3 regions of the Candidatus Pantoea symbiotica genome follow, and region 3 is predicted to be linked to each of the others. Evidence: predicted binding sites of a transcription regulator. Region 3 holds the regulator's gene; each other region holds the start of a gene.

Region 1 (10,489 bases), 320 kb from region 3:
CACTTTTTTCAGCGTTTTCATCCGGCGGGATGAATTTCTTCACTCCCTGCTGAGCCGTCTGCGTTGCCGCTTTGCCGTCTCAGTGGTGGCGCATTATAGGGAGTTATTCGGAGGTGACAAGGGTTAATTGCAAAAAAATGACTGAGCGCCTCTTTTTTAAACGAACGCGTTAAAAACAGACATTTCCAGGCGAAGAATCAGTCAAAATCGCCGCTTCATCGGCACAAATCAGCGCCATCACCTTAAACACCAATGCTATTCTCTTTAACCAAACGTAATTTCTTTGTCGCAGGCTGACAATTATTCGAGAAGGACTTTCAATGATTCGCTCCGCGCGCAGTATGGCCGGCTTGCCCTGGATCGCCGCCATGGCGTTTTTCATGCAAGCACTTGATGCCACCATCCTGAATACTGCGCTTCCTGCTATCGCCACCAGCCTTGAACGTTCTCCTTTAGCCATGCAATCCGCCATCATCAGTTATACGCTAACGGTGGCAATGCTGATCCCGGTGAGTGGCTGGTTGGCCGATCGTTACGGCACACGCAAAATCTTCATTCTTGCGGTATCGCTATTTACGCTGGGTTCGCTGGCCTGTGCCTTATCCGGGTCATTGAGCATGTTAGTGGTCTCGCGCGTGGTGCAAGGGATTGGCGGAGCGATGATGATGCCCGTCGCGCGCCTGGCACTATTACGCGCTTATCCGCGCAGTGAACTGCTGCCGGTGTTGAACTTCGTTACCATGCCGGGTTTAGTGGGGCCCATTCTCGGCCCGATGCTGGGCGGATTGTTAGTGACCTACGCCAGCTGGCACTGGATATTCCTCATCAACATTCCCATCGGTATCGCCGGCATCTTTTACGCACGCAAATATATGCCGGACTTCACTACCCCAAAACGCCGCTTCGACTTTTCAGGCTTCCTGCTGTTTGGTTTGGGTCTGGTGTTGATCTCGGTCGGCATCGAACTGTTCGGCGAGCGCGTGGTATTGCCATGGCAAGCTTTGCTGGTGCTGTTTAGCGGCATTGCATTGCTTCTTCTTTATATAGTGCACGCGCGCCGCCATCCGGCACCGCTGATTAATCTGCCAATGTTTAAAACCCGCACCTTCTCGGTCGGCATCATTGGCAACATCGCTTCACGTCTGGGAACCGGCTGCATCCCGTTCCTGATGCCGCTGATGTTGCAAGTGGGCTTTGGTTATCCCGCGCTGATTGCCGGTTGCATGATGGGACCGACGGCGATTGGCGCGCTGCTGGCGAAATCCACGGTGACGCAAGTGCTGCGCCGCTTCGGTTATCGCCATACGCTGGTTGGTATCACCATCATCATTGGCATATTGATCGCCACCTTCTCACTGCAATCGCCGGGAGGCAGCGTGGTGATGTTGCTGGCGGCACTGTTGATTCTGGGGATGGCGATGTCTACGCAGTTCACCGCGATGAACACCATCACGCTGGCGGATTTAAATGATGAGAACGCCAGCGGCGGGAACAGTGTGCTGGCGGTAACGCAACAGCTGTCGATCAGCTTTGGCGTAGCAGTGAGCGCCGCAGTGCTGCGTTTCTATCAGGATGTCGAGGCTACAACCGTCGCGCAATTCCACGCCACCTTCCTGACGATGGGTGTCGTCACAGTGTTGTCAGCCTTTACCTTTATGATGTTACGTCCGGGCGATGGTCGTAATCTGATCGCCAACCGCGAGAAAAAGAAGAAAACGGCTTAGACCGAACCGCGCTCCACCAGCTCCGGCGTCAACACCAGCGTTTGCTGACTGGCGTCGGGATCGCTCATACGATGAATCAAAGTATCAATCGCCAGTTCACCTAACTCATCTTTCGGCTGATGAATGGTGCTAAGCGGCGGTGTCAGGTAACGCGCCAGCTCAATGTTGTCATAGCCCATCACCGCAATATCCTGCGGCACACGCAATCCAGCCTGGAACAAGGCGTGATAGACGCCAACCGCCATCGCATCGTTGCTGGTAAAGATCGCTTCTGGCAGCGTATCCAGCGTCAGCAATTGATTCATGGCGTTGAAGCCGCCCTGAAACTCAAAATCGCCATCAACCACATAACCCGACGGAACCGCCAATCCGCTGTTGGCCATCGCTTTATGGAAGCCCTCAAGACGCAAACGCGCGGGGGTTTTATCCTGCGGGCCGGCAATACAGGCAATACGCGTATAGCCGCGATCGATAAGATGCTGAGTTGCCAGCTCGCCGCCGAGCAGCGCGTTATCCTGAATAATGTCGCCGCGCCCTTCAAATGGGGCCCAGTCCATCATCACCATCGGCACCGACGGATAGCGATTGAGGATCTCCGCTGAAGGCAGGTGGGTTTCGGTGCACATCATTAACAAACCATCGACACGCTTTTGCATCAGCGTCTCGAGGCTGCGATTCATACGTTCTTCATCGCCTTCGGTATTACACAGAATCAAGCTGTAGCCGCGTTCGTAGCAGCTGTTTTCCACGCCGCGCACCACTTCGGAATAGAACGGGTTACTGCTGGCGGTCAGCAGCATGCCGATGGTGCGGGTTTGTTTGATCTTCAGGCTGCGCGCCAGCGCGGACGGCGCATAGTTAAGCTCGCGAATCGCCTGATCCACCTTTTCACGCACCTGCTCGCTGACAAAGCGATTGTTATTAATGACGTGTGAAACGGTGGAGGTCGAGACGCCCGCCAGGCGGGCGACATCTTTCATGGTAGCCAAGCGCTTAGCCCTGTTGCTGCAGGAAGGCGTCGATCTCAGTGCGCCACGGCACTGAGGGCTGCGCGCCCGGACGCGTTACCGCAATCGCGGCAGCGGCATGGGCGAAACGTACGGCATCGTGCATTGGCACACCTTCCAGACGTGCGGTAATAAACGCACCGTTGAAGGTATCACCCGCCGCAATAGTATCGATGGCCTGCACGCTGAAGCCCGGAATGCGCACGCCATTGCCTTGCTCACTCAGCCACACACCGCGACGGCCTAAAGTGATTAACACGGTATCGATACCTTTGGCATGCAATGCCGCAGCAGCACGCGCGGCATCTTCATCGCTCTTCACCGCAATGCCGGTGAGAATTTCTGCTTCGGTTTCATTTGGCGTGATGATGTCGATAAGCGCGAGCAGTTCATCAGAGAGCGCGGTGGCCGGCGCGGGATTCAGGATCACTTGCGTCTGCTGCGCGCGGGCAATCTTCGCGGCGGCCAGAACGCTTTCCAGCGGAGATTCCAGCTGCATCAGCAACGCATCGGCATCGGCAATCACTTGCTGGTGCTGCGCAACGCGAGTCGGCGTCAGCGCGGCATTGGCACCGGAATAGATGCCGATATTATTTTCGCCTTCGCCATTCACGAAGATCATCGCTACACCGGTCGATTCATCAGCGACGGTTTCAACCGGTGCGGTATCAATACGGTCTTGCTGCAACTGCTGACGAATGCGCTCGCCGATATCATCGGCGCCTACGCAGGCAATAAAGGCAATGTCTGCACCGGCACGACCGGCAGCCACCGCCTGATTGGCCCCTTTGCCGCCAAAGGCAATTTGGTACTGTTTCCCGATCACCGTTTCGCCCGGACGTGGAAAGTGGGCGAGGTTAAGGATGTGATCGGCATTGATGCTGCCGAGAACGGCCAGTTTTGCGCTTGTGGTCATTGGGATTCATCCAGAAAGATGCGCCACCAGGACGGTGGCGCGTTGCCCTGCTTTTCTTTACTTATTATTTGGTAACCAGCTTCAGGTCAACCGGATTAACCGCCTGCACCTTTTCGCCTTTCAATACTTTATCGGCAGTCTGCACGCCAATCACACCAATCTTGTCTGGCATCTGAGCCACAGTGGCGGTCAGTTTACCTGATTCGACAGCTTTCACACCGTCAGCGGTGCCGTCAAAGCCCACCACCAGCACGTCGGTTTTCCCGGCAGTTTGCAGCGCACGCAGCGCGCCCAGCGCCATTTCGTCGTTCTGAGCGAAGACGGCCTGCACATCCGGATGTCCCTGCAACAGGTTCTGCATTACGTTCAGACCTTTAGTACGGTCGAAGTCAGCAGGCTGGCTCGCCAGGATGTTGAATTTGTGCGCATCAGCCGCTTGTTTAAAGCCTTCGCCACGCTCACGCGCCGCAGACGTACCGGCAATGCCTTGCAGTTCAATAATTTTCGCGCCATCACCCAGTTTTTTGGCGATGAAGTCACCGGCCATTTTGCCGCCGAAACGGTTGTCAGAAGCCACGTGGCTCACTACGGTGCCCTGTGCTGCCACGCGGTCCAGCGTGATCACCGGAATATTCGCCTGGTTTGCCATCTTAACGGCGTTACCCACCGCATCAGAATCGGTTGGGTTAATCAGCAGCAGCTTGGTGCCGCGCACCGTCAGATCTTGCACGTTCGCCAGCTCTTTCGCTGGGTTGTTCTGCGAATCCAGCACCACGAGGTTATAACCCAGTTGGTCAGCTTCTTTCTGTGCGCCATCTTTCAGAGACACAAAGAACGGATTATTCAGGGTTGAAACCACCAGAGCAATGGTGTCCTTTGCCATTGCGCCAGCACTGAGGGTGGCGCCAAGAATGACGGCCAATGCAGTTAACTTTTTCATTTTTAAATCCTGTGTGAAGGTCAGAGTTATTTACTGCTTTTGTTATCCACCAGCACCGCTAGCAGAATGACGACGGCTTTAACAATCATTTGGTAGTAAGACGATACGCCCATCAGATTCAGGCCGTTGTTCAGGAAACCGAGGATCAACGCACCAATCAGCGTGCCCATGATGCGACCTTTGCCGCCCGCCAGGCTGGTACCGCCCAGCACCACCGCCGCGATCGCATCCAGTTCATAACCGGTGCCCGCGGTAGGTTGTGCGGAAGAGAGACGCGCCACCTCGATGGTGCCCGCCAATGCCGCCAGCAGGCCGCACAGCGAATAAACGATGATTTTGACGCGATTAACGTTGATGCCCGACAAGCGCGTCGCCGCTTCGTTGCCACCCAACGCATAGATGTAACGACCAAGCCGCGTGTGATGCAGCATGTACCACGCCAGTCCAAACACCGCGACCATCAGCCACACCGGCGTTGGGATGCCCAGCGGACGACCGATACCGAACCAGCCAAACAGATCGGCGTTATCGTTGAAGCCGGTATTGATCGGGCTGCCGTTGGTGTAAACCATGGTGACGCCGCGCAGCAGCAGCATCATCACCAGCGTGGCGATGAAAGCCTGCACCTTGCCGCGCGCCACAATCACGCCGGTAATACCGCCAATCGCCGCTCCCAGCGCCAGCGAAGCCGCAACGGCCACCAGCGCATTGACTTCTAATCCGACAATCGATGCCGCCACCGCGCCAGTCAGCGCCAGCAGCGAGCCCACCGACAGATCAATACCTGAAGTCAGAATCACCAGCGTCATGCCGACCGCCATAATGGCGTTGACCGAGGTCTGCTGCAGAATGTTGAACATGTTGGCCAGCGTGAAGAAGTTCGGGCTCTGGCTGGCAACCACGGCGATCAGCACGATCAATGCAATCAGTGATTTCTGCTCCAGCAGCCAGGCTTTGCTGAACCAGCGACGGCTGGCGGGTAAGGTTTGGGTGCTCATACAACTAACTCCTCGCTGTGTTGCTTACCGACTGCCGCCGCCATCAGGGATTCCTGGGTAGCTTGCTCACGGGAAAATTCGCCACTCAGATGGCCTTCATGCATCACCACGATGCGATCGCTCATGCCCAGCACTTCCGGCATTTCCGACGACACCAAAATGATGCTCAGCCCTTCGGCTTTAAACTGATTAATTAACTGATAAATTTCTTTTTTTGCCCCGACATCGACGCCGCGTGTTGGCTCATCAAGAATCAACACATCCGGGCGCGTCATCAGGCCGCGCGCAATCGCTACTTTTTGCTGATTACCGCCGGATAGCAGGCCAATCGGCTGCTCCATTGAAGGAGTTTTGACGTTGAACAGGCGGATAAAATCGCCCACCGCCAACTGCTCGTCGCTGTGTCTCAGGTTGCCCGCGCCGGTGCTGAAATAGCGCAGCGCGGTCAGCGACATGTTCTCTTTCACCGACATGCCCAACACCAAACCATCGCGCTTACGATCTTCGGAGATATAAACGATGCCGTTCGCCAATCCGTCTTGCGGGGAGCGGGTGGTGATTTCGCGGCCATTCAGCGTGACTTTACCTTTACTGCGCGGCAGCGCGCCGTACAGCACTTTCATCAGTTCGGTACGTCCCGCGCCCATCAGGCCCGACACGCCAAGGATTTCCCCTTTGCGCAGCGTAAAGCTGACGTCATCAACGCCCGGGCCGCTGAGGTTTTCAACTTTTAAGCGGATCTCACCCGGCTGCTGATCGATACGTGGATATTGATCTTCCAGCTTGCGGCCGACCATCATCTCGATCAGGCTCTCTTCGCTGAGATCGCACACCGCGCGCTCGGCAATAAACTGCCCATCGCGGAACACGGTGACGTCATCGCAAATCTCGAAGATCTCTTTCATGCGGTGCGAGATATAGACGATGCCGCAGCCCTGCGCTTTCAGTTCGTTGATGACGCGGAACAGCGACAGCGTTTCGGTATCGGTCAGCGCATCGGTCGGTTCATCCATAATGATGACCTTCGACTCGAAGCTGAGCACTTTGGCGATCTCGACCATCTGCTGATCGCCAATCGACAAATCGCCCACCAGCTTATGACTGCTGAAGCGCAGATTGAGGCGCTTTAATAGCTCATCCGCCTCGGCGTACATCTTTTTCCATTCGATGCGGCCAAAGCGGTTAACAAATTCGCGGCCAAGGAAGATATTCTCGGCGACGGTCAGTTGCGGAATCAGGTTAAGTTCCTGATGGATAATGCCAATACCCGCTTCCTGCGACGCTTTCGGGCCAGAAAACGCCACATCCTGACCAAGCCACTGCATGGAACCGGCATCCATGCTGTAAATGCCAGTCAACACTTTCATCATGGTGGATTTGCCCGCGCCGTTTTCGCCCACCAGCGCCATTGCGCGTCCTGGATAAACGGCGAGCGATGCGCCATTCAGCGCCTTTACGCCAGGAAACGACTTTTCAATCCCTTTGAGTTGCAGTAACGGTTGCATAGCGGCCTCAGAAGGTCACGCCGGCGCTCAGGATGACATTCGCATACGGAGAACACTCTCCGCTGCGAATGACCGCCTGACTACGCTGCGTTTGTTGTTTGAATTGTTCATGGCTGGTGTAACGAATGGTGATGATATTCCCCTGGTGCTGTTGCAAGGCTTCGAGCACGGCGAGCAGTGCGCTGTGGAGCTGCGGATTGTGCTGCTTAATCTCCTCCGCCATCAGGGCGCTTTCGACCTGCATCTCCTGCGTGACAACCTCAACCACCTGTAAAAATTCGGGCGTACCCGGCGTTAACGCCAGATCGATGCGCTGTGGACCAGCCGGAATCGGCAAGCCTGCATCTGCAATCGTCAGCGTATCGGTGTGCCCCAGGCGAGCAATCACATGAGAGACTTCAGCGTTTAACAAGCGACCTTTTTTCATTTATTCCACTCCACAGCGAAACGTTTCGCTGTTCGGGAGTGTATAAAATGCGCACGGCAACTCAATGGCGGCATCACGGAAATGTGATCGCCATCGAAACGTTTCGCTTGAGCCAGAGAGAATTTGAGTTTGGTAGGATGTTGGAGCCGCTGCTGCGGCCCCGAAGCAGGGATTAAGGCAGTTTACGCACCTGTTTCACGTCCAGTTCGATGGAGTTGAAATCTTTATCCAGTTCGCCGGTCAGTTCTACCTGATCCTTCGGCGTGATGGTCAAACCGTTCCAGCGTTTATGATCGATCTCGACCTTCATGGTGCCGGTGGCATCACGGAACTGATAATCCTCATCACCGATTTGCTTCTCAAGCGTACCGCGCACGGTGATCCAGCTATCGTCCTTCATCTCTTCTGCCTGTTTCACCGTGACAACGCTGGTGTTATCGGCTTTGAAACCACCGGACTTCACCTGCGCGGATGGCGCATTCGGGTCAACAAAGCCACCTTGCTGAGCGGCAAGAACCGGCGTGGCGGCCAGAGCGATGATAGCTAACAGGGCTGCAGATTTTTTCATATTTCACCTCTTTTCCATGAATGTGTCGGTTTACGGCAGCTATTTCACCATAAGGTTCTTAACAGGATCTTAAGAGAATCCGTTGAGCTAACATTCATGAAAAATAGTCTATTTGCCGGGATTTTCGCTGTACAAGAGCGATTGTGCTTCGTATAACTCCGCTTAACAGAAGGAGAGTTGATGCGCATTTTACTGATAGAAGATGACTCGCTGATTGGCGACGGGTTGAAAGTCGGGTTGACCAAACTCGGATTCAGCGTGGATTGGTTTGTCTCCGGCGAAGCCGGATTTCAGGCGTTGACGGCCGCGCCCTGGGACGCGGTGGTGCTGGATCTATCGCTGCCAGAACGCGATGGTCTGGATATCCTGCGTCAGTGGCGCCAGCAAGGACAGGATGTACCGGTGCTGATTCTCACCGCGCGCGATGCGCTCGATCAGCGCGTACAGGGATTGCAGCTCGGCGCCGACGATTATCTGTGCAAGCCGTTTGCATTATCAGAAGTGGCGGCACGCTTGCAGGCGCTGATCCGTCGCCGTCACGGCCAACTGCAGCCGGAACTCAAACACGGCAAAGTGGTGATGGCGCCCGGCAGCCACAGCGTGCAGTGCGATGGTGAAGCCGTCAGCCTGAAGAGCCGCGAACTGGCGCTGCTGGAGCTGTTTCTGCGCAATCCCGGCCGCGTGCTGACGCGCAGTCAGCTTGAGGAAAAGCTCTACAGCTGGGATGAAGATGTCTCCAGCAATGCGGTGGAAGTGCACATTCATCATCTGCGCAAGAAACTCGGCAGCCAGTTTATTCGTACCGTACACGGCGTCGGTTATACGTTGGGAACGGAAGAATGAGTCTGTTTCTGCGCCTCGCCATCGGCTTTGTGCTGCTGATTATGCTGTGCGGCGGCCTTGCCAGCCTCAGCGCCTGGCACCAAACCCGCGATACGGTAGACGAGCTGTTTGATACTCAGCAAATGCTGTTCGCCAAACGTTTAATTACGCTCGATCCCACCTCGCTACAGGACGAAAAACTGCCTAAAACCAAGTCGATCCTGCGTCATCATCGTGGCGATCAGGATGACGATGCGCTGGCGTTTGCCATCTTCAGCGCTGACGGCCAGCCGCTGCTCAATGACGGCGAAAATGGGCGTGATTTACAGTTTGATTACCAACGTGATGGCTTTACCGATGGCCGCCTACGCGGCGATAAAGATAGCTGGCGCTTAGTGTGGCTAACTTCCGCGGATAAGCGTTATCGCGTGGTGGTTGGGCAAGAGTGGGAATACCGCGAAGATATGACGCGCGATCTGGCGCTCAGTAGCCTGCTGCCATGGTTGATCGCCATGCCTTTTATGCTGCTGTTGCTGCTGGCGCTGGTGTGGTTCGAGCTGCGCCCATTGAAGCGCCTCACGCTTTCGCTGCATCAACGAGCGCCGGACGATGCCACGCCATTGCCGGACACGCGCCTGCCTAAAGAAGTGAAGCCGCTGGTGGTGGCGCTTAACGGCTTGTTTAGTCGTATGGCGCATCTGGTGCAGCGCGAACGTCGCTTTACCTCCGATGCCGCCCATGAACTGCGCAGCCCGTTGGCGGCGCTGCGCGTGCAGAGCGAAGTGATTCAGCTGGCCGATGATGATGAAGCGATGCGTAAACGGGCGATTCTGCAGCTGGACAGCGGCATTGTGCGCGCCACGCGTTTGGTGGATCAGCTCTTAACGCTGTCACGCGTGGAAGCTGACGACCTGCGCAGCGAATTTCAGCCGGTGGCGCTGGCGCCGCTGCTGCAAAACCTGCTGGCGGAGCACTTCCCGCAGGCGGAACAACAAGACACCGCTTTGCAATTCACCAGCCACGCCGAACCGGTGATGAACGGTCATCCGCTATTGCTGGGTTTGATGGTGCGAAACCTGCTGGATAACGCGCTGCGCTATTCGCCGTCGGGCAGCACTATTGATGTACAGCTCAATGCCCGCGCCATTACCGTTGATGATAACGGGCCGGGGGTCAGCGATGAGCAGTTGGCAAGGTTGGGTGAACGCTTCTGGCGACCGCCGGGACAGGCGCAAACCGGCAGCGGATTAGGGCTTTCCATCGTGAAGAATATTGCCCAACTGCACGGCATTCGCTTGCAGTTCAGCCAGCGCGCCAGCGGAGGATTGCGCGTCACCTTAAGTTGGTGACGCGCACAGCGTTAAATCTCGACCTGGGTTCCCAGCTCGATCACGCGGTTAGGTGGGATTTCAAACTGATCCGGCGCGCGCAGCGCATTGCGTTGCAGCGCGAGGAACAGCTTGCCGCGCAGGCGCAGATACCACGGACGATCGCCGATAATCAGCGATTCATGCGACATAAAGAAGGAGGTTTCCATCATGCGGCAGTTTAGGCCTTCAAGGCCGCAGCGGTGGAAAATCTC
Region 2 (10,489 bases), 490 kb from region 3:
CGCCCAGGCGTTGACGTCTTTAGTCTGATAAACCTTGTAGTTGGCAGGCACGCCGTTGATGTTATCGCCAAGCGCCGCCGCGATTTTGTTCAGGCGCTGCTGATATTCACTGTTGGCGGGTGCAACCTGATTGTCTTTATCCATCTGAGCACAGGATTGATCGCTCAACTCTTTCACCTGTGCATCGTTCAGCGCGTAGGCCTGATAAGCCTGCGCACCAGATTGCAGCAGCGCGTTGTTATCAAATCCTTCGCAGCCGCTCAGCAGCGAAGCCATTCCCAGAGCAACAATGGTAGCTCTCATTTTCATATCGGCATCCTTTGGGTAACAAGGTAAAGAAAACAAACACCTGAAACCGTCACAGGTGTTTAAACGATTTGGTTATAGCTCGCATGTTGTGCAATGGCTAGCAGACAAGGCCGGAAATGCAAACGGTTACCCGTGATTTAGCACCCAGATGCATGTACTTTTGTCCTGATTTTCATGTACATTGATGTGCGACTTTTTTCTCGCTTCGCCTTATAACTGATTAATTACAATAAGTTAAGCGTGGCGGAGCATTAATCCGACCTGGAGTAGAAGATGCCCTCTCGTAAAGAGCTTGCCAACGCCATTCGCGCGTTAAGTATGGATGCAGTACAGAAAGCCAATTCGGGACATCCGGGTGCCCCAATGGGCATGGCGGACATCGCCGAAGTGCTGTGGCGTGACTTCCTGAACCATAACCCTACTAACCCGCTGTGGGCAGATCGCGACCGCTTCGTTTTATCGAACGGTCATGGCTCAATGCTGATTTACAGCCTGCTGCACCTCACTGGCTACAACCTGCCAATGAGCGAGCTGCAGAACTTCCGTCAGCTGCACTCTAAAACTCCAGGCCACCCGGAATACGGTTATACCGCAGGCGTTGAAACCACCACTGGCCCGCTGGGTCAGGGCATTGCGAACGCAGTCGGTTTTGCCATTGCTGAGCGCACGCTGGCGGCGCAGTTCAACCGCCCGGGTCATGACATCGTAGACCATAACACCTACGTGTTTATGGGCGACGGCTGCATGATGGAAGGCATCTCACACGAAGTCTGCTCCATCGCCGGTACCCTGAAGCTGGGCAAACTGGTTGCCTTCTACGATGACAACGGCATCTCCATCGACGGTCACGTTGACGGCTGGTTCACCGACGACACCGCTAAACGCTTTGAAGCCTACGGCTGGCACGTGGTGCGCGGCGTGGACGGTCACGACGCAGACGCAATTAAGAAAGCGGTTGAAGAAGCCAAAGCGGTTTCCGACAAGCCTTCGCTGCTGATGTGCAAAACCGTGATTGGCTTCGGTTCGCCGAACAAAGCCGGTACGCACGATTCGCACGGCGCGCCGCTGGGTGCCGATGAAATCGCGCTGACCCGTAAGCAGCTGGGCTGGAATCACGGTCCGTTTGAAATCCCTTCAGATATCTACGCGCAGTGGGATGCCAAAGAAGCCGGCCAGGCGAAAGAGTCTGCGTGGGACCAGAAGTTTGCTGCCTACGCCGCTGCACATCCGGAACTGGCTGCGGAGTTCAAACGTCGCGTCAACAACCAGCTGCCGGCTAACTGGGCAACCGAATCGCAGAAGTTTATTGAGCAGCTGCAGGCCAATCCGGCGAAAATCGCCAGCCGTAAAGCCTCGCAGAACGCCATCGAAGCCTTCGGTAAAATCCTGCCGGAATATCTGGGCGGCTCTGCTGACCTGGCGCCAAGCAACCTCACCATGTGGTCCGGTTCTAAACCGATCAATGAAGACGCGGCGGGCAACTACATCCATTACGGCGTGCGCGAGTTCGGTATGACCGCCATCGCCAACGGCCTCGCGCTGCACGGCGGCTTCCTGCCGTACACCGCCACCTTCCTGATGTTCGTCGAGTACGCGCGCAACGCCGCACGTATGGCCGCGCTGATGAAAATCCGTCAGATCATGGTCTACACCCACGACTCGATTGGTCTGGGCGAAGATGGCCCGACGCATCAGCCGGTTGAGCAGATGGCCAGCCTGCGCGTGACGCCAAACATGAGCCTGTGGCGCCCGTGCGACCAGGTTGAGTCTGCGGTGGCGTGGAAGTACGCTATCGAACGTGTTGATGGCCCGTCGGCGCTGATCTTCTCGCGTCAGAACCTGGCGCAGCAGGATCGTAGCGCTGAGCAGCTGGCTAACGTGGCGCGCGGTGGTTACGTGCTGAAGGACAGCGAAGGTACGCCAGAGCTGATCCTGATCGCTACCGGTTCAGAAGTGGAGCTGGCGGTAAGCGCTTATGAGCAGCTGACGGCGGAAGGCCGCAAGGTGCGCGTGGTGTCTATGCCATCCACCGACGCCTTCGACAAGCAGGACGCGGCATATCGTGAATCCGTGCTACCGAAAGCGGTTGCCGCTCGCGTGGCGATTGAAGCGGGTATCGCCGATTACTGGTTCAAATACACCGGCCTGAACGGCGCGATCGTCGGTATGACCACTTTCGGTGAGTCAGCGCCTGCGGATCAGCTGTTCAAAGAGTTTGGTTTCACCGTTGAAAATGTGGTTAAAACGGCGAAATCGATTCTGTGATTTGAGGTCGCCATAAATGGCGACCCTACACAGCGGGTATAAAGGGCGTCCCAACCGGGGCGCCCTTATTGTTTCACCACCTCCAACCTGAAACGGTTCAATTATTCCTGCAGTAATAATCCCGCAGTGCAAAATTTGTGACGTAGATCCAATATTCCGCCACTCACTTGATCGCAATCATTCCCGTTATTCCTCTCTTGCATTACTCTAGCTGAACCGTTTCAGTTGCGAGCGAGAACGTGCATCTTGCCGGTGCGGGCAAGCAATAATTCCCTGTACAAAACGGTGTGAAACGCTCAGGCTAATCGGCACGTTTTTTCGGGTGTTGTTGAAGGTAGAAATGACCATTCGCGTAGCAATAAATGGTTTTGGTCGTATCGGGCGTAACGTATTGCGTGCCCTGTATGAAACCGGTCGCCGGGCTGAGATCACCGTGGTCGCCATTAACGAGCTGGCCGACGCCGCCGGGATGGCGCATCTGCTGAAGTACGACACCAGCCACGGCCGTTTTGCCTTTGATGTGCGCCAGGAGCGCGATCAGCTGTTTGTTGGCGATGACACCATCCGTATCCTGCATCAGGCGGAAATTGATGTGTTGCCGTGGCGCGAACTGAATGTGGATATCGTGCTGGATTGCACCGGCGTGTACGGCAGCCGCGCTGATGGCGAAGCCCATCTGGCAGCAGGTGCGAAGAAAGTGTTGTTCTCGCATCCGGGCGGTAACGATCTCGATGCCACAGTCGTATTTGGTGTTAACGAACAAGCTCTTAAACAAACTGACCGCATTGTCTCCAACGCATCCTGCACCACCAACTGCATTATTCCGGTGATCAAGTTGCTGGATGACGCCTTTGGCATTGAGTCGGGCACCGTGACCACCATTCACTCGGCGATGCACGATCAGCAGGTGATCGACGCCTATCACAGCGATCTGCGTCGTACCCGCGCCGCCAGCCAATCGATCATTCCGGTCGATACGCGTCTTGCTGCTGGCATTACCCGTATTTTTCCGAAATTTAACGATCGCTTTGAGGCAATTGCGGTGCGCGTGCCCACCATCAACGTGACAGCCATTGATTTGAGCGTGTCGGTGCGCGAAGCGGTGAAGGCGTGTGAGGTCAACGCGTTGCTGCAAAACGCGTCAGAAGGGGCGTTTCGTGGTATAGTTGACTATACGGAATTACCGTTAGTCTCAGTAGATTTTAACCATGATCCGCACAGTGCCATAGTCGATGGTACGCAAACGCGGGTCAGTGGTCATCACCTTATCAAAACGCTGGTTTGGTGTGACAACGAATGGGGCTTTGCTAACCGCATGATCGACACCACGTTAGCAATGGCCGCAAGCGGTTTCAGGTAAGACGCGGACTGCGTCTGGCAAAACTTATGAGAATCAACGAGAGGGTTCACCATGTCTGTAATTAAGATGACCGATCTGGATCTTGCTGGTAAACGCGTTCTGATCCGTGCCGATCTCAACGTGCCAGTGAAAGAAGGGAAAGTGACGTCAGATGCACGTATTCGTGCTTCTCTGCCTACCATCGAAGCGGCGTTGAAACAGGGCGCGAAAGTGATGGTTACCTCTCACCTGGGTCGTCCGACCGAAGGTGAATACAACGAAGAGTTCTCCCTGCTGCCGGTTGTTAACTACCTGAAAGATAAACTGAACGGCACCAACGTTACCCTGGCAAAAGATTACCTCAAAGGTGTTGAAGTCAACGCGGGTGAACTGGTTGTGCTGGAAAACGTGCGCTTTAATAAAGGCGAGAAAAAAGACGAAGAAGGTTTGGCAAAGGATTATGCCGCACTGTGTGACGTATTCGTGATGGATGCATTCGGTACCGCGCACCGCGCGCAGGCTTCTACCCACGGCGTGGGCAAGTTTGCACCAATCGCCTGTGCCGGTCCGCTGCTGTCAGCTGAGCTGGAAGCGCTGGGCAAAGTGATGAGCAACCCAGAGCGTCCACTGGTTGCTGTGGTTGGCGGTTCTAAAGTGTCGACCAAATTTGATGTGCTGCAGTCGTTGGTGAAAATTGCTGACACCGTGATTGTGGGCGGCGGTATCGCGAATACCTTCGTGGCTATCGACAACAACGTCGGTAAATCACTGTACGAGCCAGACTTCGTTGAAGCAGCGAAAAAGCTGCGTGACGAGCATGGCATCCCGGTTCCTACCGATTCTCGCGTAGGCACGGAATTCTCTGAAACTGCACCGGCAACCGTTAAAAAGGTTTCCGAAGTAGCGGATAACGAAGAGATTATGGACTTCGGCGACGAAACTGCACAGGCAATGGCCGCGATTCTGAAAGGCGCGAAAACCATTCTGTGGAACGGCCCGGTTGGCGTGTTCGAGTTCCCGAACTTCCGTAAAGGCACCGAAATCGTGGCGAATGCTATCGCCGATAGCGATGCGTTCTCAGTGGCAGGTGGCGGCGATACGCTGGCTGCAATCGACCTGTTCGGTATCGAAGATAAGATCTCTTATATCTCTACCGGCGGCGGCGCATTCCTCGAGTTCGTGGAAGGCAAAAAACTGCCAGCAGTTGCTATGCTGGAAGAGCGCGCCAAGCAGTAACTCTTTGGGGGCGGCGCTTTCGCGTCGCCTGAAGGCTAGCCCTTTATGGGGCAATCAAATCGCAATCCCTTCGGGGATGAACGGTAACGAAACGGGACACAAACATGTCTAAAATTTTTGATTTCGTAAAACCCGGCGTTGTCACTGGTGACGACGTTCAGAAAATTTTCCAGGTAGCGAAAGAGAACAAATTCGCTCTGCCAGCAGTTAACTGCGTCGGCACGGACTCTATCAACGCGGTATTGGAAGCTGCGGCCAAAGTGAAAGCGCCGGTCATCGTTCAGTTCTCCAATGGTGGTGCTGCCTTCATCGCCGGTAAAGGTTTCAAAACCGACAAGCCTCAGGGCGCGGCTATCTTCGGTGCTATCGCGGGTGCATACCATGTGCATCTGATGGCTGAACAGTACGGCGTGCCAGTTATCCTGCACACTGACCACTGCGCCAAGAAACTGCTGCCGTGGATCGACGGTCTGCTGGACGCAGGCGAAGAGCACTTCAAGAAAACCGGTAAGCCGCTGTTCTCTTCTCACATGATCGACCTGTCTGAAGAGTCACTGGAAGAGAACATCGAGATCTCTGCTAAGTATCTGGCGCGCATGGCCAAGCTGGATATGACGCTGGAAATCGAACTGGGTTGTACCGGTGGCGAAGAAGACGGCGTGGACAACAGCCACATGGACGCTTCTGCTCTGTACACTCAGCCAGAAGACGTTGATTACGCTTACACCGAGCTGAGCAAAATCAGCCCACGTTTCACCATCGCTGCTTCATTCGGCAACGTGCACGGCGTGTACAAGCCGGGCAACGTGAAACTGACTCCAACCATTCTGCGTGATTCTCAGGAATACGTGACCAAGAAACACAACCTGGCGCACAACGCGCTGGACTTCGTGTTCCACGGTGGTTCAGGTTCTTCTGCTGCAGAAATCGAAGAGTCTATCGGTTACGGCGTGATCAAGATGAACATCGATACCGACACCCAATGGGCAACGTGGGACGGTATTCTGCAGTACTACAAAAAGAACGAAGACTATCTGCAAGCTCAGTTGGGTAACCCGACTGGCGTAGATAGCCCGAACAAAAAATACTACGATCCACGCGTGTGGCTGCGTTCTGCTCAGGCTTCAATGGTTGTTCGCCTGGAGCAGGCTTTCAAAGAGCTTAACGCCGTCGACGTACTGTAATTTTTCCTTACAGTACAAAAAAGGCCCGTAAGGGCCTTTTTTTATGCGCCTGGTCTGGAAAGTCCCGTAATTTAAGGCCATTTTTGGCGCTTCGCCCTATTTTTGTTTACCCTTGTATGCGGAGTGTCGGAGTCAATCTGGCAGTTTTTGGCAATTTCCTGCGGGAAACTCAACAACAGGGCTAACAAATGGAAGACTTAAATGTCGTTGATGGCATTAACAATGCTGGCGGATGGCTGGTACGTAATCAGGAACTGATCCTGAGCTATGCGGTAAATATTGTGGCGGCGATTGTTACCATCATCATTGGTATGTTCATCGCCCGCATCATCTCCAATGCGATTAACCGCGTTCTGCTGGCGCGTCACATTGATGCGACAGTGGCAGATTTCCTATCTGCAATGGTGCGCTACGGTATTATCGCTTTCACCATCATTGCTGCACTGGGACGCGTTGGGGTGCAAACCGCCTCAGTCATCGCCGTGCTGGGTGCTGCTGGTTTGGCTGTGGGTTTGGCGCTGCAAGGTTCCCTGTCCAACCTGGCTGCCGGCGTATTGCTGGTGACCTTCCGTCCGTTCAAAACCGGTGAATTTGTTGATCTCGGTGGCGTGATGGGTACGGTACAAAACGTGCAGATCTTCTCCACCACTTTGAAAACGGCCGATGGAAAAATTGTCGTTGTGCCTAACGGTAAAATCATTGCCGGCAATATCATTAACTATTCGCGTGAACCGATCCGTCGCAACGAATTCATTATTGGCGTCGCTTACGATGCGGATGTTGATCAGGTGATTGCACTTTTCCGTGAAGTGGTTGAAGCGGATGAGCGTGTGCTGAAAGATTTGGGTATCCAGATTGGTCTGAATGAACTGGCCGCGTCATCGCTCAACTTTGTGGTGCGTTGCTGGAGCAAAAGCAGCGACCTGCAAAACGTCTATTGGGATCTGATGAAGAACTTCAAACGTACGCTGGACGCGAACGGCATCGGTATTCCTTATCCGCAGATGGATGTGCATCTGCATCAGGTGAAGAGCGAGCAGCAACAACCCGCACGCAGCGAATAACATAGAAAGGCACCTGCGGGTGCCTTTTTGATTACTTATTCTAATGACCGATTAAATATTTCAATTTCCTCTAATATCCTCGCGTCACTATACTGCATCACATCTCCCCATTCTTTAGGACTATTTCCGTGTTATCTGTTTATTTACAAGGGCTTGCTCTTGGTGCTGCGCTGATTCTGCCACTTGGCCCGCAAAATGCTTTCGTGATGAATCAGGGCATCAAACGCCACTACCATTTGATGACCGCATCGCTGTGCACCATCAGCGACATTGCGCTGATCTGCGGTGGGATTTTTGGCGGCAGCGCGTTGTTGAATCAATCGCCTATTTTGTTAATGCTGATCACCTGGGCGGGCGTGGCGTTTCTGCTGTGGTACGGCTGGGGCGCGCTGCGCAGTGCGTGGAAGGGTGATGTTTCACTGGCATCTGACGCAGAGCTGAAACAAGGGCGCTGGCGCATTATCGCCACCATCCTGGCGGTCACCTGGCTCAATCCGCATGTCTATCTCGACACCTTTGTGGTGCTCGGCAGCCTCGGTAGCCAGCTTCCCTCTGAAGATGCGCGTCGCTGGTTTGCATTTGGCACCGTGAGTGCATCAATCATCTGGTTCTTCGGCCTGGCGTTGCTGGCGGCGTGGCTGTCGCCACGGCTGCGCACCGTGCGGGCGCAGCGCATTATCAATCTGCTGGTCGGCGGCGTGATGTGGTTTATCGCCATTCAGCTGGCGCGTCAGGGCATTGCTGCTCTCTAATGCAGATGTAATCCGTATAATGCGGGCAGCGCGCCCGCACTGGCGAGCAACTCCAGCCGAATCTGGTTAAAACTCACGCCTTCTGGCACCGTGTGATGACACAGCGAGTGATGATTTTCCGTCACCTCAGCCAATAGCATTTCATCCAGCCATACACGGTAATGCGTGATGCAGTGCGGCGTCACCGTCTGTGCGTGCCCCATTTGCACCGTTTCCATTGCATGATCGAAGTCGTTATCAAATAGCAATGTAATCTGTTTTGCCCGCTGCGGTTCGTTCCAGTGCCAGCACGCGTTGGGATGCGCATCATCCTGCGCGGGCACCCAACAATTGGTGTGCTGTTCCGGGCGTAACTTGCCGTTAAGCAGATAGTCGCGGTGCCACAGTTGCAGCGGTGTTTCCAGCGCAAAGGCCAGCAGGATTTGCTGCGGAGCACGGCGCGGCAGCCAGAAATCAAACTCATCAACGCCGTAATCGCCATCATTAATCTGACGTGTGCGTTTCGCCACGCGCGGATTCAGACTGTTAAAGACCATCATCACGCCCGGCAAACGCTGGCTGGTCAGCGCAACCTCAATCGCGGCGTTCTCCTCAAAGGCGATAAACACATAGCGATCGCAATCGGCACGATAATCAAAGCTCAGTCGATACGTGCCTTGTTGATTCACCGTGACGCTCTGCGTAGCCAGATGGCAATCGCCGCAGGTATTCGCCGGATTATCGCTGGTGAGCAGCGACACCTGCAGTTTCTGCGTTTTTTCAGCGCGTAACTGCACGTTGATCGCTGGCAAACGTTCGCCCGCTTTGAGCGGCAGTAGCAACGCACAGCGGGATTTCAGCGGTTGCCAACCTCCATCGGCGGGCAGGGCGCGCAGTTGTAAGGTGCTGCTCACCGTGACATGCGCATCACGCGCGGGGTTCGCCAACGGATGTCGTGGAATAAACGCACCCTGACGCAGCAGATGCTGCTGTAGCTGGCCCACGCGGTCCGGCTGCGCCAGCTCGGCGGGCGTGATCTGCTGCTGCTGACACAGCGACGCCGCGCGACCCACAACTTCGCCCAGCACGCCGCATGTGCACATGACACGGGCGCTGCCAAAGGCGACGTGCGTAGCGGAGATCAGTCGGCCGGTTAACAACAGGTTGTCCAGCGACTGGCTGTAGAGCGCGCGGAAGGGAATGGTGTAAGTGCCTTTGCTGTGGAACTGGCGACAGCCATCGTGTTCGCTGTAAACGCCGTCGGCCGGATGCAGATCAATCGACCAGCCGCCATACGCCACCGCATCGTAGTGATCGCGCTGTTCGATGATGTCCTGCTGGCAAAGCAGGGTGTCGCCGAGAAAACGCCGACTCTCGCGTTTGCCGGGAATCAGGCCAACCCATTCGATGGTAAGGTTATCGGCATCGGGGAATTCGCCGGAGTTTTTGATGTAATCCCACACGCCCCAGACAATTTTCCACAGCTCCCACTTGATGGTTTCGCTCTCGTGCACGGTATCGAGCCGTCCACCCCATTCCAGCCACCATAAATCGCAGCCGTTCAGTTCTGAGCTCAGGCGTTTATAGCGCGGAATGGCGGTGATCTCTTTCAGTGCGAAAGAGGGCGCAACGAAGCGTACCGGTTGCGCTGCGCGCTTGGTGTAGAAGTAAATGGAATGCCCGAGTTTGTGGCCAAAATTCTCGCCCGGCGCCATCTTCTCGCCGAACTCCTCTACGGATTCCGCGCCCACGCGATGTGCCGCACCGGCCAGATAGCCCAACACGCCATCGCCGCTAGCATCAATAAATTGTGACGCCGAAACCTGATAACGCGTTTGATTGATGGCATTGAATGCCTGCACTGACTGCAAGCGGCGGCCAGATTTTTCGATATCGGTAACAACCGTATTAAGCAGCAAAGTCAGGCCGGGCTGCGCCTGCACCATGTCCAGCAGCACCATATCGAACAGCACCGGATTGCCCTCTTTGTTGCGCCACAGGTTCTCCTCCATGATTTCGCCCATGATGCCGCCTTCGCGCGCCCAGCGATTATTATTGCCCATGTGCGAGGTAGCGCCGTTGGCCCACAAGCGCACTTCGCTGGAAGCGTTGCCGCCCAGTACCGGACGATCCTGAATCAGCACTACATCAAGGCCATCGCGTGCGGCGGCGAGCGCGGCACACACGCCTGCCAGTCCACCGCCGACGATAACTAACTCCGCTTGTAGCCGTTGTTGCGGAAAGTCGCGCACATTTTGCGTAGAGAAAGTCTGCATCATTTCATTCCTCTGACTCTAAGGCTAAGATTGGATTTTGCCCGCCGCAGGTGATCTATGTCTTCTCAACCCAACCAAAGCCTGA
Region 3 (10,489 bases):
CGCAGGTCCCGACTAAAGATGTCGGTCCGTACCAAAATGTGCCGTCAAAACCGATTGTTATCCTCTCCGCCAAAGTCCTGCCTTAATTCTTAAACGCGCCATTTTCCACTGGCGCGTCATTTGCACTCCGGCAAAGCAAAAAATTGCTGCTTATACTTAGGGCTCACTGCTTGCCGGAGGCGCTATGACCAGCAAACTCACCGAGAAACAGAAAGCCACCTTGTGGCAGCAGCGCCGTGCTGCGAGCTATCAAGCCAGCTGCCGACTGGCCGGTTACACGTCCAGTGAGCCGCTCATCGAGGCCGAACACGCCGAAGAACGCCTGGCGTCACTGAGGAGGCAATATGGCGGATAACAGCTTAGCGGTACGCGATCCCTATCTGTGGCACAACGACAGCGTGCTGAAGAATCGTCTCGATATTCATGATGAAGCCCAGCTGCGCAAAGCGGAACTGGCGTTCAGCACCGCGCGCCTGGCGACGTTAGAACTCGGCCAGCGCAGCATCGGTTTGCCACGTCTCTGCCACATTCATCGCACGCTGTTTCAGGATCTCTACAGCTGGGCGGGAGAATTGCGCACCATCGACATCTGGCGCGATGAAACGCCGTATTGTCATTGCGAGTACATTGAGAAAGAGGGCAACACGCTGATGCAGGCGCTGGAGGAAGAGCGCGGCCTGGCTGACCTTGAGCAGGAAGTTTTCGTGGCGCGTATCGCGCATTACTACTGTGAGATCTTCGTACTGCACCCGTTCCGCGCCGGCAATGGCCGCGCACAGCGCATCTTCTTTGAGCAGCTCGCGCTGCATGCCGGTTATCAGCTTGCGTGGGAAACGCTCGAACGCGATAAATGGCGCGCCGCAATTTCGGCTGGCGTTGCGGGCGATCTGGCGCCGCTTACCGCGCAGTTTGCGAAAGTGGTGAGCCCGGCGAACTAAAATGGGTAGAATAGCGCCGCTTTTACTGGCCTGAGGGCGCTATGCTGCTGCTAATCGATAACTACGACTCCTTTACCTGGAATCTCTACCAGTACTTTTGCGAACTGGGCGCGGAGGTGCGCGTGGTGCGCAATGACGCCATTACGCTGGATGAGATGGCAGCGCTGCCGCTGACGCATCTGGTAATTTCGCCGGGCCCGTGTACGCCGGATCAGTCTGGCATCTCGCTCGCGGCGATTCGCCATTTCGCCGGACGCGTGCCGATCCTCGGCGTTTGCCTTGGGCATCAGGCGATTGCGCAAGCTTACGGTGCGCAAGTGGTGCGCGCGCGGCAGGTGATGCATGGCAAAACCTCGCTGATCCAGCACACTAATCAAGGTGTGTTTCGCGATCTGAATAATCCGCTTACCGTGACGCGCTATCACTCATTGATTGTGGCGCGCGATACGCTGCCTGCTGAGTTTGAAGTCACCGCGTGGACCCTGCGCGACGGCCAGCCGGATGAGATCATGGGTTTCCGCCATCGCACTTTGTCGTTGGAAGGCGTGCAGTTCCATCCGGAAAGCATCCTCAGTGAGCAAGGGCATCAGCTGCTGGCTAATTTCCTCAACGCGTAACTTATGTTTGCCTTCGTGTGATTTTTTATGCATATTTTGTGATTATATTTTCACATCAGCTCAACAAATAACCCGATGAGGTCGTCAATGGCAGCGGAAAAACTAGCGGTAACCCGGGAAACGTTCGATAACGTTATTTTGCCTGTTTATGCACCTGCGCAGTTTGTGCCGGTAAAAGGTAAAGGCAGCCGAGTGTGGGATCAGCAGGGCAAAGAGTATATCGATTTCTCTGGCGGTATCGCGGTGACTGCATTGGGCCATTGTCATCCGGCGCTGGTAGAAACGCTGAAAGCGCAGGGCGAAACCTTGTGGCACACCAGCAACGTGTTCACCAACGAACCGGCGCTGCGTCTGGCGAGTAAATTGATTGCCGCGACCTTTGCCGATCGGGTGTTTTTCGGTAACTCCGGCGCGGAAGCCAACGAAGCAGCATTCAAGCTGGCGCGTTATTATGCCTGCAAAAAACACAGCCCGTTCAAAAGCAAAATCATCGCCTTCCATAACGCCTTCCACGGCCGCACGCTGTTCACCGTGTCGGTTGGCGGCCAGCCGAAATACTCCGATGGCTTCGGTCCAAAACCGGCGGATATCGTGCATGTGCCGTTCAACGATCTCGATGCGGTGAAAGCGGTGATTGATGATCACACCTGCGCCATCGTGGTCGAGCCGATTCAGGGCGAAGGCGGCGTGATGCCGGCCACGCCAGAATTTATGCAAGGTCTGCGCGCGCTGTGCGATGAACACAATGCGCTGCTGGTGCTGGATGAAGTGCAGAGCGGCATGGGACGTAGCGGCAAACTGTTTGCGTATGAGCATTACGGTATCAAGCCCGATATTATTACCAGCGCGAAAGCGCTGGGCGGCGGTTTCCCGGTGAGCGCGATGTTGACCACCAACGAAATTGCCTCGGTGATGGCGCCGGGCGTTCACGGCACCACTTACGGCGGCAATCCGCTGGCCTGTGCCATCGCTGAAACTGCGCTGGATATCATCAATACGCCAGAAGTGCTGGAAGGTGTGGAAGCGCGTCGTCAGCAGTTTGTTGAAGCGCTGCAAGCCATCGACAGTAAATTCGATATCTTCAGCGAAATTCGTGGCAAAGGTCTGCTGATTGGTGCCGCGCTAAAGCCGCAGTTCGCCAGCAAGGCGCGTGACATCCTTAATGCTTCCGCCGCAGAAGGATTGATGATTCTCACCGCCGGTACCGACGTGATTCGTTTTGTACCTTCGCTGGTGATTGAACCTACCGATATCGCCGAAGGCATGACGCGTTTCGCCAGCGCGATTGAAAAGGTGCTGGCTGCTTAATCCGCTTTCGGACGTAACACCTTGAGCCAGCGACCATGATGCGGTCGCTGGCTCCACGCCAGCGAAGAGATGGTGTGCATCACGCTGAGATGCTGCAAAATCCGCTTCACATGCTGTTCGACAATCGTCACCGGCCCTTCATTCAGATTCTCCGGCGCTTCCAGAATATTGCTGTCGTTGCCCGGTCCGTCATACGCCAGCCGCTGCTGACAACGCTGCAGCGCGATTTCACAGGATTGCAGATAACGTTCCGCCAGCTTGGCCGTCAACATGGTGTGCTCACGCGCCAGAATCGTCATGGCGTTAATATGCTCGACGATGAACTGACTGTGCGTAACCCACATGCGCATATCTTTCAGATATTGCAGGTTAAAGCCCGGCTCGCTCGATGCCTGGTTCAATGAATTGAACAGCGCGTTGTGCGCCTGATTAACCTTCATGCGCTGATAAGCCAGTTTCTCCGGCGATTGTTCCGGGCCTAACAGCATTCGCAGCGCTTCCTGATAGGCTTCCAGCGCATCGTGCGCGTTCTTGCGCAGCAGTCCGCTTTGCCACTGCGGCCACAGCCAAATCATCCCGGCGAAGGCAATCAAACAGCCCATCAAGGTATCCATCATGCGCGGCAGCAGAAACTGTGCGCCGTTGAGCGACAGCAGTTGCAGCGAATACACCGCCGTGACGGTGAAGCCAATCATCGACCAGCCGTAATATTTCCGCGTGATCAGATAACTCGCCAGCGTGATCCCCAGCATAAACAGCAGCGTGATCGATTCCGGTACCGCCAGCCGTAATGAGGCGGCGGCGATCAGCAAACCGGCAAAGGTGCCCAGCGCACGGTGCTGGATGCGCACGCGCGTCGCGCTGTAACCGTTCTGGCTGACGAACATGATGGTCATCAGAATCCAGTAAGGTTTGGGGATGTTAAAGAACAGCGCCAGCGAGCTGCCAAACATCAGCATTACGGCGAAGCGTGCCGCGGTGCGTAACGCGGTGGATTTGAATGACAGATAACTGCGCAGCGCCGGCAACAGCGGCAAACGGCGCTGGCGATCGGCCATCAGGTCACGCGTGTAGAGCGGCTTCTGCGTGCGCAATACGCGGGCGATGCGGCTGAAGTGATACAGGCAGAAGTTACCGACCGGATTATCCGGATGCTGGCGCGCAATTTTCTCCAGCGCGCCGAGCTGTTTCTCCATGTGGAAACGGTCTGGCAGCTGATGGTAGAGAATCGCATCCGCCAGCACGCGCAGCCGCGCCGAGATGATTTTGGCGTTCCAGCGAATCACCGCTTCGGCGTGGCTCTCTTCAACCAGCTTCTGCACCTCTTCCGGCTGATGCAAACTCACCGAGATGTGTTCCTGTAAATCCAGCGCCACCTGGAAAGCGCGCGTCAGGCGTTTGTGGCTGTTATCGCGGCTGGCCGACAGCATATGCATTTGCTGGTAACAGGTGGTGATGAGATCGACCGCCTTTTGCTGACGTGCCAGCAGCGGCGGCAGCGCTTTTTCCGGATCGGTCAGCTGCGTCAGTAAGGTGTATTTGGCATCGCAATAATCCGCCAGTTCGCGGAACAGCAGGCTAAGCGATTCGCGCATCGGCTGCTCTTTCCACAGCCAGAACCAGAACCAGTTGAATAAGCCGTACCACAGCGTGCCGCCAATGTAGAGCAACGGCGGCACCCACATCGGCATGCGTCCCACTAAGCTGAGCGTAAAGATAGCGGCGATGAGCGTTGCGGGCAGCAAGCGCGCATGCAGCGGACCGATTTCGCCGGTCACGCCAATCAGCAGCGGCAGCGCCAGCAAAATCAGCGGCAACGGAATCTGGTAAGCAGTAAGGATTTGCATCAGGAAACTGCCGGTGGCAAACAGCGAACCACCCACAATCAGGCGTTTGAAAAAGCGTTTGTGCGGCGTATCCAGCCCCGCCATGTTGCAGCAGGCCGGCACTAATGAGAACAGCAGACCTTTTTGCAGATCGCCAAACAGCCAGCCGAGAGCCACAGGCAGGCACAGCACCAGCGTTTGCCGCAGCGCATAGTTAACTTCGGGATGATAGATGATTCGACGCCACATCAGCTCATCGCAAATAGAAACGGCGCGATGTTGCCATCACGCCGTGGGTGAGAAGAAATTAGCGGGTGCCGTAAACGACGATGGTTTTACCGTGTGCGGAGATCAGGTTCTGATCTTCCAGCATTTTCAGGATACGACCCACGGTTTCGCGTGAGCAGCCCACGATCTGACCAATCTCCTGGCGGGTGATTTTGATTTGCATCCCGTCTGGGTGAGTCATCGCATCTGGCTGTTTGGCCAGATTTAGCAGCGTTTGCGCGATGCGTCCGGTTACATCGAGGAAGGCAAGGTTGCCCACTTTCTCAGATGTGACTTGCAGACGACGCGCCATTTGCGACGAAAGTCGCATTAAAATATCCGGGTTTACCTGAATCAGCTGACGGAATTTTTTGTATGAAATTTCAGCCACTTCGCAGGCAGACTTCGCACGTACCCAGGCACTACGTTCCTGGCCTTCTTCGAAAAGACCGAGTTCGCCGATGAAATCTCCCTGATTGAGGTAGGAGAGAATCATCTCTTTGCCTTCTTCATCTTTAATCAGTACCGCTACGGAACCTTTTACGATGTAGTACAGCGTTTCCGCTTTCTCACCCTGATGGATGAGCGTGCTTTTGGATGGATATTTGTGAATATGGCAATGGGACAGGAACCATTCGAGTGTAGGGTCTGTTTGCGGTTTGCCGAGAACCATTCGCTATTATCCTCTGTTGTAATCGTGCCCAAAATACAGGGGGCATTTTTCCCTGTCAGGCGGTTTAATCGTCGAGCGTTTCCAGTAAAGGAAAAATTATTCCGGGTGGACTCTTAAGCTACGCTTTTGATTCTTCCGGCCTTCGTCTGTGATGACGAAAATATTTTCAGCACTGTTTGTAGCACAGCTTTTGCGAGCTGTCTTGTGTTGTCTCGCTTCAGCAGAAGGGGGATTACTCTGGATTGCTGTTTGTCAGGTGAAAGCGTACTCTGGCGGCAAAACCGCCGCTTCAGGAGAGAGAATAATGCAGGCACGAGTGAAATGGGTGGAAGGTCTTACCTTTCTCGGAGAATCCTCATCTGGCCATCAGGTATTAATGGACGGTAATTCCGGTGATAAAGCGCCAAGTCCAATGGAGATGGTGCTGATGGCCGCAGGCGGCTGTAGCGCCATTGATGTGGTGTCGATCCTGCAAAAAGGGCGCAGCGATGTGGCCGATTGCGAAGTGAAACTCACCTCAGAACGCCGTGAAGAGGCGCCACGCATTTTTACCACCATCAACCTGCATTTTATTGTCAGCGGCAAAGCGTTGAGCGATAAAGCGGTTGCGCGCGCGGTTGACCTGTCGGCGGAAAAATATTGCTCGGTGGCGATCATGTTGGGTAAAGGCGTGGAAATTACCCACAGCTATGAGGTTGTCGAGTTGTAATCGGTCGTAGGGGAGGCATTCATGCCTCCCTTTTCACAGCCCGCACCAAACCTACTCAATTCGCTTCCCTTCAATCAGTCGCTGAACCAGCGGCAGCATAATCAGCTCCATCGCCAATCCCATTTTGCCGCCCGGCACCACCAGCGTATTGATGTGGGAAATAAACGATCCCTGAATCATCGCCAGTAGATAGGGGAACGCGATGCCTTCCAGACCGCGAAAATGAATCACCACGAAGCTTTCGTCGAGCGAGGGAATTTCGCGGGCGGCAAACGGGTTTGAGGTATCAACGGTCGGCACGCGCTGGAAGTTAATGTGGGTGCGCGAGAACTGCGGCGTGATGAAGTTAATGTAATCCTCCATCGAACGTACCACCGAATCCATCACCGCTTCGCGTGAATGGCCGCGCTCGCCGGTGTCACGCACCAACTTCTGAATCCACTCAAGGTTAACAATCGGCACCACGCCAACCAGCAGATCGACATGCTCCGCCACATTTTGCTGCTGCGTGACCACGCCGCCGTGCAAGCCTTCATAAAACAGCACATCGGTGTTTTCCGGCAGCGGCTGCCACGGCGTGAAAGTGCCCGGCACCTGATTCCACGGCACCGCTTCATCGTAGGTGTGCAGATATTTACGTGATTCGCCGAGGCCGGTTTGGCCGTAATGTTTAAACGTCTGCTCCAGCAGGCCGAAGTCGTTGGCTTCCGGGCCGAAGTAGCTGATGTGGCGACCGAGATCGCGCGCTTTGCGGATCGCCATGTCCATTTCCGGACGCGTGAAGCGATGGAAACTGTCGCCCTCGAGTTCCGCCGCATGCAGGTTCAGCTGCTGGAAAATCTTGCGGAAGGCGAGGCTGGTGGTGGTGGTTCCGGCGCCGCTGGAACCGGTGACGGCAATGATTGGATGCCTGGCTGACATAACAGAGCTCCCTGTGAGGTCCGGCGATGAGCATTGTTACCACGAATTGCCGCTGGGTGCATTAGCCGCGAAATTCACCCTTCGGCATAATATTGATCGATTCATGCAGTTCCGACCACACCAGCACTACGTCGCCGCGCTCCAGCTGGCGGCGCACATCGGCGACTTTTTGCAGCAAACTGCGTTCCTGCTCGCCGTAATCGGTGCCTTCGCGTAACACGAAGGTTTCAATCAGGTTTTCCAGCGTCTCCGCTTCGAGTTCTTGCCAGGGAATAATCACAATTACACATCCAGATAGGTTGAGAGCCAGTCGGGCACGCGCTGTTCCAGCCACATTTTCGGTTTAAGCAAGGTGCCGCCGACAAAGCCGACGTGGCCGCCTTGCTGCGTCAGCTGATACTGAATGGAAGCTGACAGCTGGTCAGGTTGCGGGATCACGGCATCGGTCATAAAGGGATCGTCTTGCGCATGAATGATCAGCAGCGGTTTGCGCACGCCGGTGAGCAGCGGCATCGCGCTGGCTCGTTGATAATAGTCGTTGGCGTCGATAAAACCGTGCGCACGTGCGGTTATCGCATCATCAAACTCGCGTAAGCGGCGGAAAGCGCGTAGCTGGCTGAGATCGACCGGCAGCGTGCCGGGCCAGGCGCGCAGTTTGCGCGTGGCGTTCTTTTTCAGCTGCGTCAGCAAATAGTGCTGATAGAAGCGCGAGAAGCCAACGTCCAGCTTGCCGCTGCACGGCTCCAGCGCCAGCGGCGCCGAGATGGCGATGGCGGCATCAATCGGCACATCGTGACCTTGCTGACCGAGCAGGCAAGCCAGCATGTTGCCGCCCAGCGAAACGCCGACAGCGGCGGTCGGTACGCTGCCCCATTCGCGTTGCAGCCAGTTAAGGAAGTAGGTGGCGTCTTCAGTTTCACCGGAGTGATAGATGCGCTTTAAGCGATTAGGCTCGCCGCTGCAGCCGCGAAAGTGCATCACCACCGCCAGCCAGCCGCGCGCCTGACACGCCTGCATCAGGCCGTGCGCATACGGGCTGCGAAAGCTGCCTTCCAGGCCGTGAAACATCACCATGCGCGGTTTATGACGCGCCTGCGCCGGATCTTCACTCCACGCTAAATCGACAAAATCGCCGTCCGGCAGGTCAAGACGCTGCCAGTGCGGACGCAACGTGACGCGGCGGCGCAGAATGCGCGGCAACAGCGTTTGTAGATGCGCGTTACTGAATCCGCGCAGTGGTTTAAAGCGCTCGCCGCTGGGGCGATCAAAATAGCTTGGGTAAAGGCTTGTCTGATGCATAAGTCGCTGATAGCTTCGATGGGTTGTTCGCTTTACTGGGTGAGGAGCACCCGAATATACATGGAACTGAGTCTTTTTTTATCAATGTTAGGTTTTCTTTGGGTCGCGGCCATCACGCCCGGGCCCAATAATATGTTACTTACCGCCTCGGGTGCTAATTTTGGCTTCCTGCGCACTATACCGCTGCTCATTGGTATCATGATTGGTATGCAAGTCATGTTGCTGATGGTGGCATTTGGTATCGGCGGTCTCATCCTGCTTTATCCTTCGCTGCATCTGATCCTGAAGATTGCCGGTAGCCTTTATCTGCTGTGGCTGGCGTGGAAAATCGCCAGCGCCGAGTATGAAAAGCTGGAAACCGATGATGTGACGGTAAAGCAAATGCCGTTCTGGCAAGGCGGCTTGCTGCAGCTAATCAACCCGAAAGCCTGGCTTATGGCGCTCGGTGCGGTGGCCAGCTTCAGCCTGGCGGGCAGCGAATATCTGCATTCGGTGCTGGCGATCAGCCTCGGCATGTTCATGGTAAATGTGATTTCCGGGGTGATCTGGATGGGCTTTGGCTCGCTGATTGGACGTCTGCTGCGAAGCCCACGCGCGTGGAAAATGTTCAATCTGGCGATGGGCTTGCTCACCGCTGCGTGCGTATTGCTGATTTGGCGCTGAGTTAACTGGAAGCGCGTTCAACGCGCTTCCACGGCAACACTTCATGGACCACCGACGAGTTGGGCTGGCGGATACGTTGCAGCAGCAGCTGTACGCTACGCACGCCCATGCGATTCATCGGCTGCTCAATCGTCGTCAGCGGTGGATTCAGGCTGCTGGTAAAGTTGATGCCATCAAATCCAACCACCGCTAAATCTTCCGGCACGCGCAAGCCCGCTTCCAGCGCTGCGTGTATTACGCCAACCGCCAGAACATCCGACACTGCAAACACCGCATCTGGTCGTTCCGGCTGCTTCAGCAATTCGCGCAAGGCCGCACTGCCCGACTCGCAGGTGACATTCTCGGCGTAGGCCACACCGCACCAGCTGAGCTCGAGTTGCTCCAGCGCCGCGCGATATCCCTCTTCACGCTTATGCGAATAGAGGTAGCGCATATCACAGTTGACCAGCGCAATACGGCGTCGGCCTTTGCTCGCCAGATAACGCACGGTTTCGAAAGCCGCTTCTTTATTATCAATCGCCACGCTTGAGGCGGCGATCGCCGGATCGTATTCGGCGCACTGCACCCAAGGCGCATCGCCAATCAATTCCTTTAGCTCCTGCAAACTGCTGGCGGCATCCATGGTGATCACGCCGTCGACCACTTTGCCGGTGAGCAGGGCGATGTAGGCCGCTTCGCGCCGCAGCTGCGATCCCGAGTTACACAGCAGAATATGGTAACCCTGCGCTTCCGCTTCGGCTTCAATGCCTTGAACCACGCGTGAGCAGAACGGATTGGTGATGTCAGGGATCAGCACTAACAACATATGGCTTTGCGAGGTGCGTAGCTGGCGCGCCAGTAAGTTGGGTTGATAGTCGCAGATGTCGATGGCCGCCAGCACTTTGGCGCGCGTGTCCGGGCGCACGCCGGGATTCTGGTTCAAAACCCGTGAAACGGTGGCTTTGGACACGCCAGCCAGGTGTGCGACTTTCTCAATCGACATGGATTCAGGACCGCTCGTTAAGAGTGAAAAATGAGATGTCTATCAATATCACAGCTGCTATGTGAGCGCGTGACATATTTACCGATTTCCCTTTTCTTTCCATTTGCACTTTCTGCATAGCCTTGCCCGATGTTGATCTAAGAACGGATCGTCATTAGGGATAATTTTTAATTCCTTTATGAAATTACTCTTGCTGGAGAAACTGCGCAGACAAAAACACATTGGGGTGAATGATGATGGCGATGAAAAAAACAATAACGGCAGTCGCAGCGGCTCTGGCCCTGAT

Evidence for each region. Region 3 encodes CRP, which controls carbon source genes, mostly activating them, when cyclic AMP is high. Its sites were predicted from a motif close to ATGTGANNNNNNTCACAT; they were not measured.
Region 1: rbsD (D-ribose pyranase) is a predicted target of CRP. The motif match lies at 7,599-7,616, and genes of this name have one in related genera.
Region 2: epd (erythrose-4-phosphate dehydrogenase) is a predicted target of CRP. The motif match lies at 2,710-2,727, and genes of this name have one in related genera.

Annotation. Positions count from the first base shown of each region.
Region 1 is NZ_JBSZHR010000002.1:3,960,969-3,971,457, forward strand. Features, by position in the region: gene ACXIZX_RS19095 (hypothetical protein) at 170-382, opposite strand; gene mdtD (multidrug transporter subunit MdtD) at 321-1,724, shown strand; gene rbsR (ribose operon transcriptional repressor RbsR) at 1,721-2,713, opposite strand; gene rbsK (ribokinase) at 2,718-3,647, opposite strand; gene rbsB (ribose ABC transporter substrate-binding protein RbsB) at 3,712-4,587, opposite strand; gene rbsC (ribose ABC transporter permease) at 4,614-5,585, opposite strand; gene rbsA (ribose ABC transporter ATP-binding protein RbsA) at 5,582-7,090, opposite strand; gene rbsD (D-ribose pyranase) at 7,098-7,517, opposite strand; gene ACXIZX_RS19135 (YgiW/YdeI family stress tolerance OB fold protein) at 7,690-8,085, opposite strand; gene qseB (quorum sensing response regulator transcription factor QseB) at 8,266-8,928, shown strand; gene qseC (quorum sensing histidine kinase QseC) at 8,925-10,256, shown strand; gene kup (low affinity potassium transporter Kup) at 10,268-10,489, opposite strand, start outside.
Region 2 is NZ_JBSZHR010000002.1:3,144,754-3,155,242, reverse strand. Features, by position in the region: gene loiP (metalloprotease LoiP) at 1-309, opposite strand, end outside; gene tkt (transketolase) at 583-2,574, shown strand; gene epd (erythrose-4-phosphate dehydrogenase) at 2,915-3,934, shown strand; gene pgk (phosphoglycerate kinase) at 3,986-5,149, shown strand; gene fbaA (class II fructose-bisphosphate aldolase) at 5,254-6,333, shown strand; gene mscS (small-conductance mechanosensitive channel MscS) at 6,522-7,397, shown strand; gene argO (arginine exporter ArgO) at 7,526-8,149, shown strand; gene ACXIZX_RS15180 (FAD-dependent oxidoreductase) at 8,146-10,404, opposite strand; gene ACXIZX_RS15175 (IclR family transcriptional regulator) at 10,462-10,489, shown strand, end outside.
Region 3 is NZ_JBSZHR010000002.1:3,637,774-3,648,262, reverse strand. Features, by position in the region: gene ppiA (peptidylprolyl isomerase A) at 1-86, shown strand, start outside; gene ACXIZX_RS17660 (YhfG family protein) at 185-355, shown strand; gene ACXIZX_RS17655 (putative adenosine monophosphate-protein transferase Fic) at 345-938, shown strand; gene ACXIZX_RS17650 (aminodeoxychorismate synthase component II) at 980-1,555, shown strand; gene argD (bifunctional acetylornithine/succinyldiaminopimelate transaminase) at 1,643-2,863, shown strand; gene ACXIZX_RS17640 (YccS/YhfK family putative transporter) at 2,860-4,938, opposite strand; gene crp (cAMP-activated global transcriptional regulator CRP) at 4,997-5,629, opposite strand; gene ACXIZX_RS17630 (OsmC family protein) at 5,934-6,338, shown strand; gene ACXIZX_RS17625 (phosphoribulokinase) at 6,390-7,259, opposite strand; gene ACXIZX_RS17620 (YheU family protein) at 7,321-7,539, opposite strand; gene ACXIZX_RS17615 (hydrolase) at 7,542-8,558, opposite strand; gene ACXIZX_RS17610 (LysE family translocator) at 8,619-9,221, shown strand; gene ACXIZX_RS17605 (LacI family DNA-binding transcriptional regulator) at 9,223-10,203, opposite strand; gene tauA (taurine ABC transporter substrate-binding protein) at 10,437-10,489, shown strand, end outside.